Regions from separate parts of the Microcystis aeruginosa FD4 genome, predicted to be linked through region 1. Evidence: predicted binding sites of a transcription regulator. Region 1 holds the regulator's gene; each other region holds the start of a gene.

Region 1 (2,205 bases):
ATTTTTATCCACAATCGATCGATCGAGTTCTCCAATACGTTGATCCCGGCGATCAATTTCTAGCTGTAGGGTTTTTTGTTGAGTTTCCAACTGTTGAAGTCGCGCTTGTCTGGTTGTTAATAACTTTTGTTGATTAGCTAACTCTTTATCTCTAGCTTGAACGGTGGTTTGTAGTTGATTTATCTGACTAGAAAGAATTGATTTTTGTTGGGACAATTGATCCCGTTGACCAGTTAACTGTGCCTTTTGATTAGTTAAAATAACTCGTTCATTATTTAAATTAGCCACTTCCTTCCGAAACTTTTCCAACTGTCCCGAAACTAATCGCAAACGTTGACGAGAAGCTTGATAATTTTTGTTAAGAACCTCTAGACGTTTCTGCACGGCTATCTGTTCACTTTTAGCCGTTTTTAAAGCCTTTTCCACCTGATTTTTTTGTTCGGTGGTTTTTCTTACCTGACTTTCCAAATCCTTAATAGCGGCACGACGTTCATTTAAAAGGCGATCCAGTTCAAAAACCCCTTGACGCAGGGATTTACTAGAAGCAAACAAGACAATTAAAGTCGAGCCAGCGATCAAAATTCCCGTTACAATCGTCATTAAAGTTGCGGTTTGTTTCGGACGCAGATTAAATAAACGCATCCTTTTCTTACCGATACGGCTACCTATGCGATCGCCAACCGCCGCTATCAGACCACCTAAAACCACGATGGCCAAAACTAAAATATAAGCGCTAGTCATCCAGAATTTAGGTAAATTGTTGACTGAGAGCGACGGGATTATGGACGGTAATTTTCTTCTTGTAAATTGAGACCATTTCCTGATCCCGCAGCTCTCCCAATAAACGGGTGACAGTGACGCGAGTAGAACCGATCGCTTCGGCGATCGCTTGGTGAGACAATTTTAGATCCACCCGGATGCCATCGGTGGTGGGAACCCCAAAATCACGACAGAGAATTAATAAAAAACTGACCAAACGTGAACCCATATCCCGGTGAGCTAAGGTTTCGATCATCATTTCCGTTTGCAGAATCCGCGAGGACAACCCCTGCAACATCAACATTGATAAATCGGGATTATTGCGGAGGGATCTTTCTACCTGCTCGATCGGGGCCGAGAGTAATTCTACCGGAGTAAAAGCCACGGCATGATAAAAACGATCCGATCGCTGACCAGTCAGTAAGGATAGCACACCAAAGACGCTATTTTCCCGCAGTAGAGCCACGGTAATTTCTTCTCCCGCTTCATAGACTCGCGACAACTTAACGGCTCCTTTCAGCAAAAAATAGACTCTTTCAGCGGGATCTCCGGGGAAAAAGATAGTTTTGCCACGCTCGAACAACTCCACCACCGGGGGGAAATTGCCGCTGCCGATTCGACGGAACACATCTGCTAGGGGTTTATCTTGTATTAATGATAAGTCCATCTCACATCCAAAAAAGGGGAAAATTGTTTTTATTATGCAACGAGTGTCACCTCTATTAAACATAACCGCTGCCTAAACTGGGAAAAGTTTTGGGCGCTTTTTGCCAGACAATGGGGAAGGGGTGATCATTGCTGCCCCCTTATCTGTATCCCTATTATACCGAATCTCGCTGGGGTCGGCTATTGGGGAGATTTTTGTAAGAGAAACGAGAACTATGTTAGATTTAACGGGAAAAAACGCCCTAGTGACAGGAATTGCCAATAATCGCTCGATCGCTTGGGGAATTGCCCAACAACTCCATCAAGCTGGTGCAAATATCGGTGTCACCTATCTCCCCGACGAAAAAGGCCGCTTTGAGAAAAAGGTGCGAGAATTGGCCGATGAACTTAATCCCGCTTTTTATCTCCCCTGCGATGTCCAAAATGACCAACAGGTAGAAGATACTTTCGCTACAGTGGCGGAAAAATGGGGCAAACTGGATATTTTGATTCACTGTCTCGCTTTTGCCGATAAAGAGGGTTTAACGGGGGATTTTACCGCTATCCCCCGGGAAGCTTTCACTAAATCCCTAGATATTAGCACTTTTTCCCTAACCCGTCTAGCGCGATCGGCTAAACCCTTGATGACGGAAGGGGGAAGTATTATTACTCTTACCTATCTCGGTGGTGTCAAGGTAATTCCTAACTATAATTTAATGGGGGTGGCAAAAGCTGGTTTAGAAATGAGTGTTCGCTATTTAGCTGCGGAATTAGGGGGCCAAAAGATCCGAGTTAATGGTA
Region 2 (2,205 bases), 100 kb from region 1:
GACGAATGCGGGCGAAATTGCCAATGATGGTCTTGATAACGATGGCAACGGTTACGTTGATGACGTTTATGGCTGGAACTTTGCCAATGGCAATAATAACACTTTAGATGTTAACGGCCATGGTAGCCATGTGGCGGGAACCATTGCTGCTGGTAATAATGGTTTCGGGGCCACTGGTGTGGCCTACAATGCCAGAATTATGCCGGTGAAAGTTTTGAGCGATTCTGGTAGTGGCAGCTATAGTGGCGTTGCCCAAGGCATTCGCTATGCGGTAGATAACGGTGCTGATGTGATTAATATGAGTTTGGGAGGTGGTAGCACTAACAGTGAGGTTCAAGCAGCCCTCCAGTATGCCAGCAGTCGCAGTGTTATCGTGGTTATGGCCGCCGGTAATGGGGGGGCAGCTCAACCCGGTTATCCCGCTGTCAATGCCACCTCTTGGGGTCTTGCCGTCGGTGCTGTTAATAGTTCTAACCAGATGGCTTCCTTCTCCAATCGTGCTGGTTCCAATTCTTCGATGCGGTATGTCACCGCCCCTGGTGTACAAGTGTATTCTACTCTCCCTAATGGTGGCTATGGTTTCTTGAGTGGAACCTCCATGGCAGCACCTCATGTGGCCGGAGTGGTGGCCTTAATGTTGAATGCCAATCCTAATCTGACCGATGCTCAAGTGCGTCAAATTATTACGGCCACAGCAGGTAATGTCGCCTAAAACTCGGCTGCTTTTCAGCCTCAGATTTCTTATCTTCAGCCATCAGCGAAAAGCTGATGGCTGATTCCCAGATCTCAGACAAAAAAAACTCGTTTACTTTTTCGCAAACGAGTTCACTTTCCATGATATGATTAATAGTCCTTTCGGTTACTTAGCAACTGCTACTGGTGCTTTGACGGGTTGGGGCTGCAGGTCGCGCAAACTGGGGAAAAGGAAGTGGTTTTCCTCCACATATTGCGCTCCAAACAGTCCTTTTTCAGCCCAGAAATAGCGATCAGTTGTATGCTCGTTACGCTTGACAATCAATAAAGCTGGTGGGCTAATGCCTATAGCTTGAATATACTTACGCGCCGCAGTTACGGGTTTATCCTCGCCACTTTCAATACTATACTGGGGTACAAGTTCAAGTATCTTACGTCCTTCTTGACGACGGCGACTTTTACGTTTCCGTTTTCTGGCCAACCCAATTACCTCCTGTTTTGGCTAATCGTTGTAATGATAGTTACAAAAGCCGTAGTGATTATATCCCTTCTAGACCAAGAAATCAAGTGTCTCTCACAAACCCAATTACAGACAAGTTTGACTAGAAGCTAGACTGAGACTATGTTTAAGTTTTTCTGACAAAAACACACCCCCAAATACCGATACAAAACTTATTATTCTTAAACTTTTTTTAATATATACCGTGATCCACCCCTAAAATAGTGACCAAACCCTTGTCCTAATTGCTTTTTGCTGGCTGCCCTCGACCCAAGAGGATGGTCATTCTCTCCTATGTACACTGGGAAACAAAACTCGCAACCCTAGCTGTATCTGGGTTTTCTAATTTTTTACTTTTTACTTTCTTGGTATGCTCTTCTCCTCCCCCTCCCGGACGCCCCTTAGTGATGATTTTATTGCCCTTTGTCAAGTGCAGATGGAACTTTTGCGGGAGCAAATGGAAGCTGACAGAAGTGCGGTTTATTTAACCGAACCTTTATCGAGTAATTTAATCCCAGTCGTTGTTTATCCGCCTTTTAATCCCCCTTCTCCCCAAAAAAAGCGGCTTTCCTTACAACCGGGGCAACCGGCGGCAGACTTGTTAACTGCGGTTAAGTTAGAAGATTTGTCCCACCTCTGGGGTAATCAGGAGAGCGTCAGCAGTCATCGCTTGTTTTTACCCTTAATGTATGAAGAGGGCATGATCGGATTATTGGTGACAACCAGAGAAAAACGACCTTGGCAAAGCTGGGAATTAACCCAGATGGAAAAAATCACCCAAACCCTCGCTTTAGCCTGTGTACTTGATCGCCAATTGGGGGAAGAACGTTATTATCGACAATGGCAAAGTCAGCGCCTCGATACCTTTCTCCATCAAATCCGCAATCCCCTCACCGCTTTAAAAACCTTTGGTAAACTTCTGCTCAAAAGACTTTTAGCCGAAGAAGGTAACGATCCCGCCATTGCTGGTATCCTGAGGGAAAGCGATCGAGTTCGGGACTTAATCGCCGAAT
Region 3 (2,205 bases), 2.7 Mb from region 1:
TCTGGGGCGATCGACCCCTTGTCAATTTCTATCCCCAGAGCCAGTTTAAATGCCCTTAAAGGCGGGGAAGTGCCAGAAAATGCCGAAATCCTCAAAAATGTCCTGCAAGGGGGGGGAACGCCCGCTCAACGGGATGCTGTGGCGATTAATGCCGCTCTTGCCCTACAGGTGGCAGAAAAGGTCACTTTTGGCGATCATGCTGCTGGTTTCGCCCTCGCACGCGAGATTTTAGCCAGTGGGTTAGCTTGGCAAAAATTAGAGGAGTTGGTTAAGTTCCTCGCTTAGGACAATTCACAGGAGACAGGAGACTCCGAGACAGGAGACAGGAGATTATTTTTATTTATTCCCCCATCTCCCCACACCCCACACCCCACACCCCACACCCCACACCCCACACCCCACTTCCCCACTTCCCCACTTCCCCACACCCCACACCCCACACCCCACTTCCCCACTTCCCCACTTCCCCACACCCCACACCCCACACCCCACACCCCACACCCCACAGCCCACCTTAATGCACTTACTGCATGATATAAATCCCTAAACACGATGGTTAACGGATTTCTGTTACAAGCAATACAAAATTATCCAAGTTAAAAAGAATTAAATAACAAATAGAGACTAGGTAAATTACTAAATTTTTGCTAATGACGACGGTATTTTAAAGAATACTTATTGTTAAATTCCGATTTCTTCATTTCTAACCCGCACCAACTAGAACAATTGCACCCACAAACCAGAAGGAGATAGATTCGTGGTACAAGCACCTGAAAAAGATGGAACAACTCTCAATAAATTCGAGAAATTTAAAGCCGAAAAAGACGGATTAGCCATTAAAGATGAACTGGATCATTTTGCCCAAATTGGTTGGGAAGCGATGGATAAAACCGATTTAGAACATCGCTTAAAATGGGTGGGGGTTTTTTATCGTCCCGTCACCCCGGGCAAATTCATGATGCGTTTGCGGGTTCCTAACGGCATTATTAGCAGTGAGCAAATGCGCGTTTTAGGGGAAATCGTGCAGCGTTACGGCGATGATGGCAATGCCGATATTACTACTCGTCAAAACTTACAATTACGCGGTATTCGTATCGAAGATATTCCTGATATTTTCCAACGACTAAAATCCGTGGGTATGACTTCGGTACAATCGGGCATGGATAATGTCAGAAATATTACCGGTTCACCCATGGCAGGACTAGACGGGGATGAATTAATTGACACCAGGGAATTAGTCCAAAAAGTCCAAGATATGATTACCAACTGCGGTCAAGGTAATTATCAATTTACTAATCTGCCCCGCAAATTTAATATTGCCATCGAGGGGGGACGAGATAACTCCGTTCATGCGGAAATTAACGATATTGCCTTTGTTCCTGCCTATAAAGAGGGAGAATTAGGTTTTAATGTAGTGGTAGGTGGCTTTTTCTCGGCTAAACGCTGTGAAGCGGCAATTCCTATGAATGTTTGGGTGAGACCGAATCAGGAAGTGGTGGATTTATGCCGAGGAATTTTGGAAGTTTACCGCGACAACGGATTGCGCTCCAACCGTCAAAAATCCCGTTTAATGTGGTTAATTGATGAGTGGGGAATTGAGGAATTCCGCACGCGGGTGGCTAATCACTTAGGTTATCCTTTGGCAACGGCAGCCGAAAAAGACGCTATTGACTGGGAAAAACGAGATCATTTAGGAGTTTTTCCCCAAAAACAAGAGGGATTGAGCTATATCGGTCTTTGTGTTCCCGTTGGTCGTCTATTTGCCGATGATATGTTCGATTTGGCCCGGATTGCCGAAGTGTATGGCAGCGGAGAATTGCGTTTAACCGTGGAACAAAACGTGATTATTCCCAATATAGCGGCTGAAAATATTGCGACTCTTTTAACCGAGCCTTTACTGGCTAAGTTTACCCCCAATCCCACTCCTTTACAACGAGCGCTCGTTTCCTGTACGGGGGCGCAATTCTGCAATTTTGCCCTGATTGAAACCAAAAATAAGGCTGTGGACTTGATTAGTCAGTTAGATGCCCAATTAAATATCCCCCGGGGTGTGCGTATCCATTGGACCGGTTGCCCTAACTCCTGCGGACAACCCCAAGTGGCCGATATCGGTTTGATGGGGACAAAAGCTCGCAAAGACGGCAAAACCGTGGAGGGAGTTGACCTCTACATGGGGGGTAAAGTGGGTAAAGATGCCCACCTGGG
Region 4 (2,205 bases), 2.1 Mb from region 1:
TTCCTAAATTTTAACCTTTGTCGCTCGCTCGAGAATAATGAGGGTTTGCGGCAAAAAGTTTTTCCTGGGTGTGGGGTGTGGGGTGTGGGGTGTGGGGTGTGGGGTGTGGGGTGTGGGGTGTGGGGTGTGGGGAAGTGGGGAAGTGGGGAAGTGGGGAAGTGGGGGGACCACTTCGTGCGCGTTGCGGGGGGAAGTGGAGCATTTGGATGAAATTTCCCTAAACCCCTAAATCCCTATCACCCCAAAACCCTATCACCCCAAAACCCTATCACCCCAAAACCCTATCACCCTATCTCCTGACAGTTTCTAAATATTTTTCCACATCAGCAAAGAGCGAGTTTGAAAGCCGAGATTTTGGTAGAGATTGAGAGCATTGTCGTTATTGATGAAGACTTGTAAACCGATGCGGGTTTGTCCGCGACTTTTTGCCCAATCCTTAGCTCGATCGATTAGTGCGCTGGCGATACCTTGGCGACGATGCTGGGGAGCGACGTAAATTAGGAAAATATGACCATAGCGATCGCCTGTCACCTGATCGACGGCACTCCCCATCCAGAGACAAGCGATCGCCGTTTGTTGTGCTTCGACGATCCACAGGGGAGTATCGAGGCAAAAAAACTGTCTGACTGTATCAGCTAGATGGGAGAGGTTTTTTTGTTCGGGAAAAAATTCTTCATAGGTGCGGGTGAGAAAATTAATGAGTAGATAGCGATCGCCCATTTTTCCCAGTCGCAGCTGATAATCTTCGGGAAGGTTAACCATGCCAAGGATAAGAGAAAATCATGCCTAGGGATGGCTCAATCGGAGCGGGTGCCGCTAAATCTGCCGGTAAAAAAATCCGGATGCCGGTGGCAACCAGAGCAACTAAAAACACGAAGATAGTCAGGAGCGGGGCGATATATTGCCGAAAAAAAGCCATAATTATTTGATCTCTACACTGCTGTTCTTTCTATTTTAGGGATTGCCAGTGGAGATATCAGCAATTAAAAAAAAATTCGCCCAAAAAAAAGTGATCGGCATACCGATCACTAGAAACCGACAACTAGACTATGACTAAACACCGATTAAATCTAACGAAGGTGCAAATAGGCCGCCTCTGCTTCTAATTGACGCACTAAAGCTTCATTTCCCTGCGCTCTAGCTACTTCCAGTCGGTGTTGTAAATTTCTGCGGAGTGTTTCCCTATGAGCGACGGCGGCTTGTGTTAGGACTTGCTGACGATTTTTGTTCATGATGGACAGACTTTTGAGCGACTTAACTTACCTTATATCTAAATCATAACATTCTCCTTGGTAAACTGTATCTTTAGCTACTGAATTTAGCGTTAAGATTTATTAAAGCTGTTGGCAACCATAGTGACAAGTCGATGACGGAACAGGCAATAATAACCCTTACTAGCGATTTTGGACTACGGGACGGTTATGTGGGCATGATCAAGGGAGTAATCGCGGGAATTGCCCCCCATGCTCGCACGATCGATCTGAATCATCAAATTTCGCCCCAAGACCTTTACGCTGGTCGTTTTATCCTCCTGAATGCCTATCAATATTTTCCCCAAGGCACTATTCATCTGGCAGTTATAGATCCAGGGGTAGGAAGCAAAAGACGTGGGGTAGGGATTCGTTTTGCCGGTGGTTATTTAGTCGGGCCAGATAATGGTTTATTTAGTGGCATTTTAAGTCAATCTCCCGCTATATCTGCCGTTAATCTCAATAATTCTTCCTATTGGCGCACCCCTAACCCTAGCACTACTTTTCACGGTCGTGATATTTTTGCTGCTGTGGCCGCTTATTTGTCCCGGGGAGTACCCCTAGAAATGTTAGGTGAGATTATTGATCCCGATAGCTTGCAACAATTAGCGATCGCTGTTCCGCAGATCGAGGAAGATAAAATCAGGGGTCAAATTCAATATATTGACATTTTTGGCAATTTAATCAGCAATATTCCCGATTATCTCCTAGAGGGAAAAAATTGGTCAGTGCAGTTGGGGCCAAAAATTATCCCCGCAAAAAACACCTATAGTGATGTTCCTTCGGGGGAAATAGTCGCTTTTATCGGTAGTCACGGGGGGTTAGAAATTGCCGTCAATAGTGGGAGCGCCCAAAAGCAATTACACCTAAATATTGGCGATGCGATCGAGGTTAGAATAGATAGGAGTCAGTGATCACTGATCAGATTTGAGTTTTAAGGGTTCTTTGTTACTTG

What was found. Region 1 encodes NtcA, which controls nitrogen genes in cyanobacteria. Its sites were predicted from a motif close to TTTGTANCNNNNGNTACAAA; they were not measured.
Region 2: a site for NtcA is predicted at 1,202-1,221, ahead of GQR42_RS17040 (DUF3155 domain-containing protein). Genes of this name have one in related genera too.
Region 3: a site for NtcA is predicted at 567-586, ahead of GQR42_RS04020 (ferredoxin--nitrite reductase). Genes of this name have one in related genera too.
Region 4: a site for NtcA is predicted at 1,297-1,316, ahead of pirA (arginine synthesis PII-interacting regulator PirA). Genes of this name have one in related genera too.

The regions. Positions count from the first base shown of each region.
Region 1 is NZ_CP046973.1:3,501,460-3,503,664, forward strand. Features, by position in the region: gene GQR42_RS17525 (DUF3084 domain-containing protein) at 1-741, opposite strand, end outside; gene ntcA (global nitrogen regulator NtcA) at 749-1,426, opposite strand; gene fabI (enoyl-ACP reductase FabI) at 1,641-2,205, shown strand, end outside.
Region 2 is NZ_CP046973.1:3,397,261-3,399,465, reverse strand. Features, by position in the region: gene GQR42_RS17045 (S8 family serine peptidase) at 1-712, shown strand, start outside; gene GQR42_RS17040 (DUF3155 domain-containing protein) at 860-1,174, opposite strand; gene GQR42_RS17035 (GAF domain-containing sensor histidine kinase) at 1,563-2,205, shown strand, end outside.
Region 3 is NZ_CP046973.1:777,002-779,206, reverse strand. Features, by position in the region: partial or broken gene trpD (anthranilate phosphoribosyltransferase) at 1-285, shown strand, start outside; gene GQR42_RS04025 (hypothetical protein) at 282-551, opposite strand; gene GQR42_RS04020 (ferredoxin--nitrite reductase) at 758-2,205, shown strand, end outside.
Region 4 is NZ_CP046973.1:152,014-154,218, forward strand. Features, by position in the region: gene GQR42_RS28150 (hypothetical protein) at 46-210, shown strand; gene GQR42_RS00740 (GNAT family N-acetyltransferase) at 307-762, opposite strand; gene GQR42_RS27310 (hypothetical protein) at 755-919, opposite strand; gene pirA (arginine synthesis PII-interacting regulator PirA) at 1,071-1,232, opposite strand; gene GQR42_RS00745 (SAM hydrolase/SAM-dependent halogenase family protein) at 1,367-2,164, shown strand.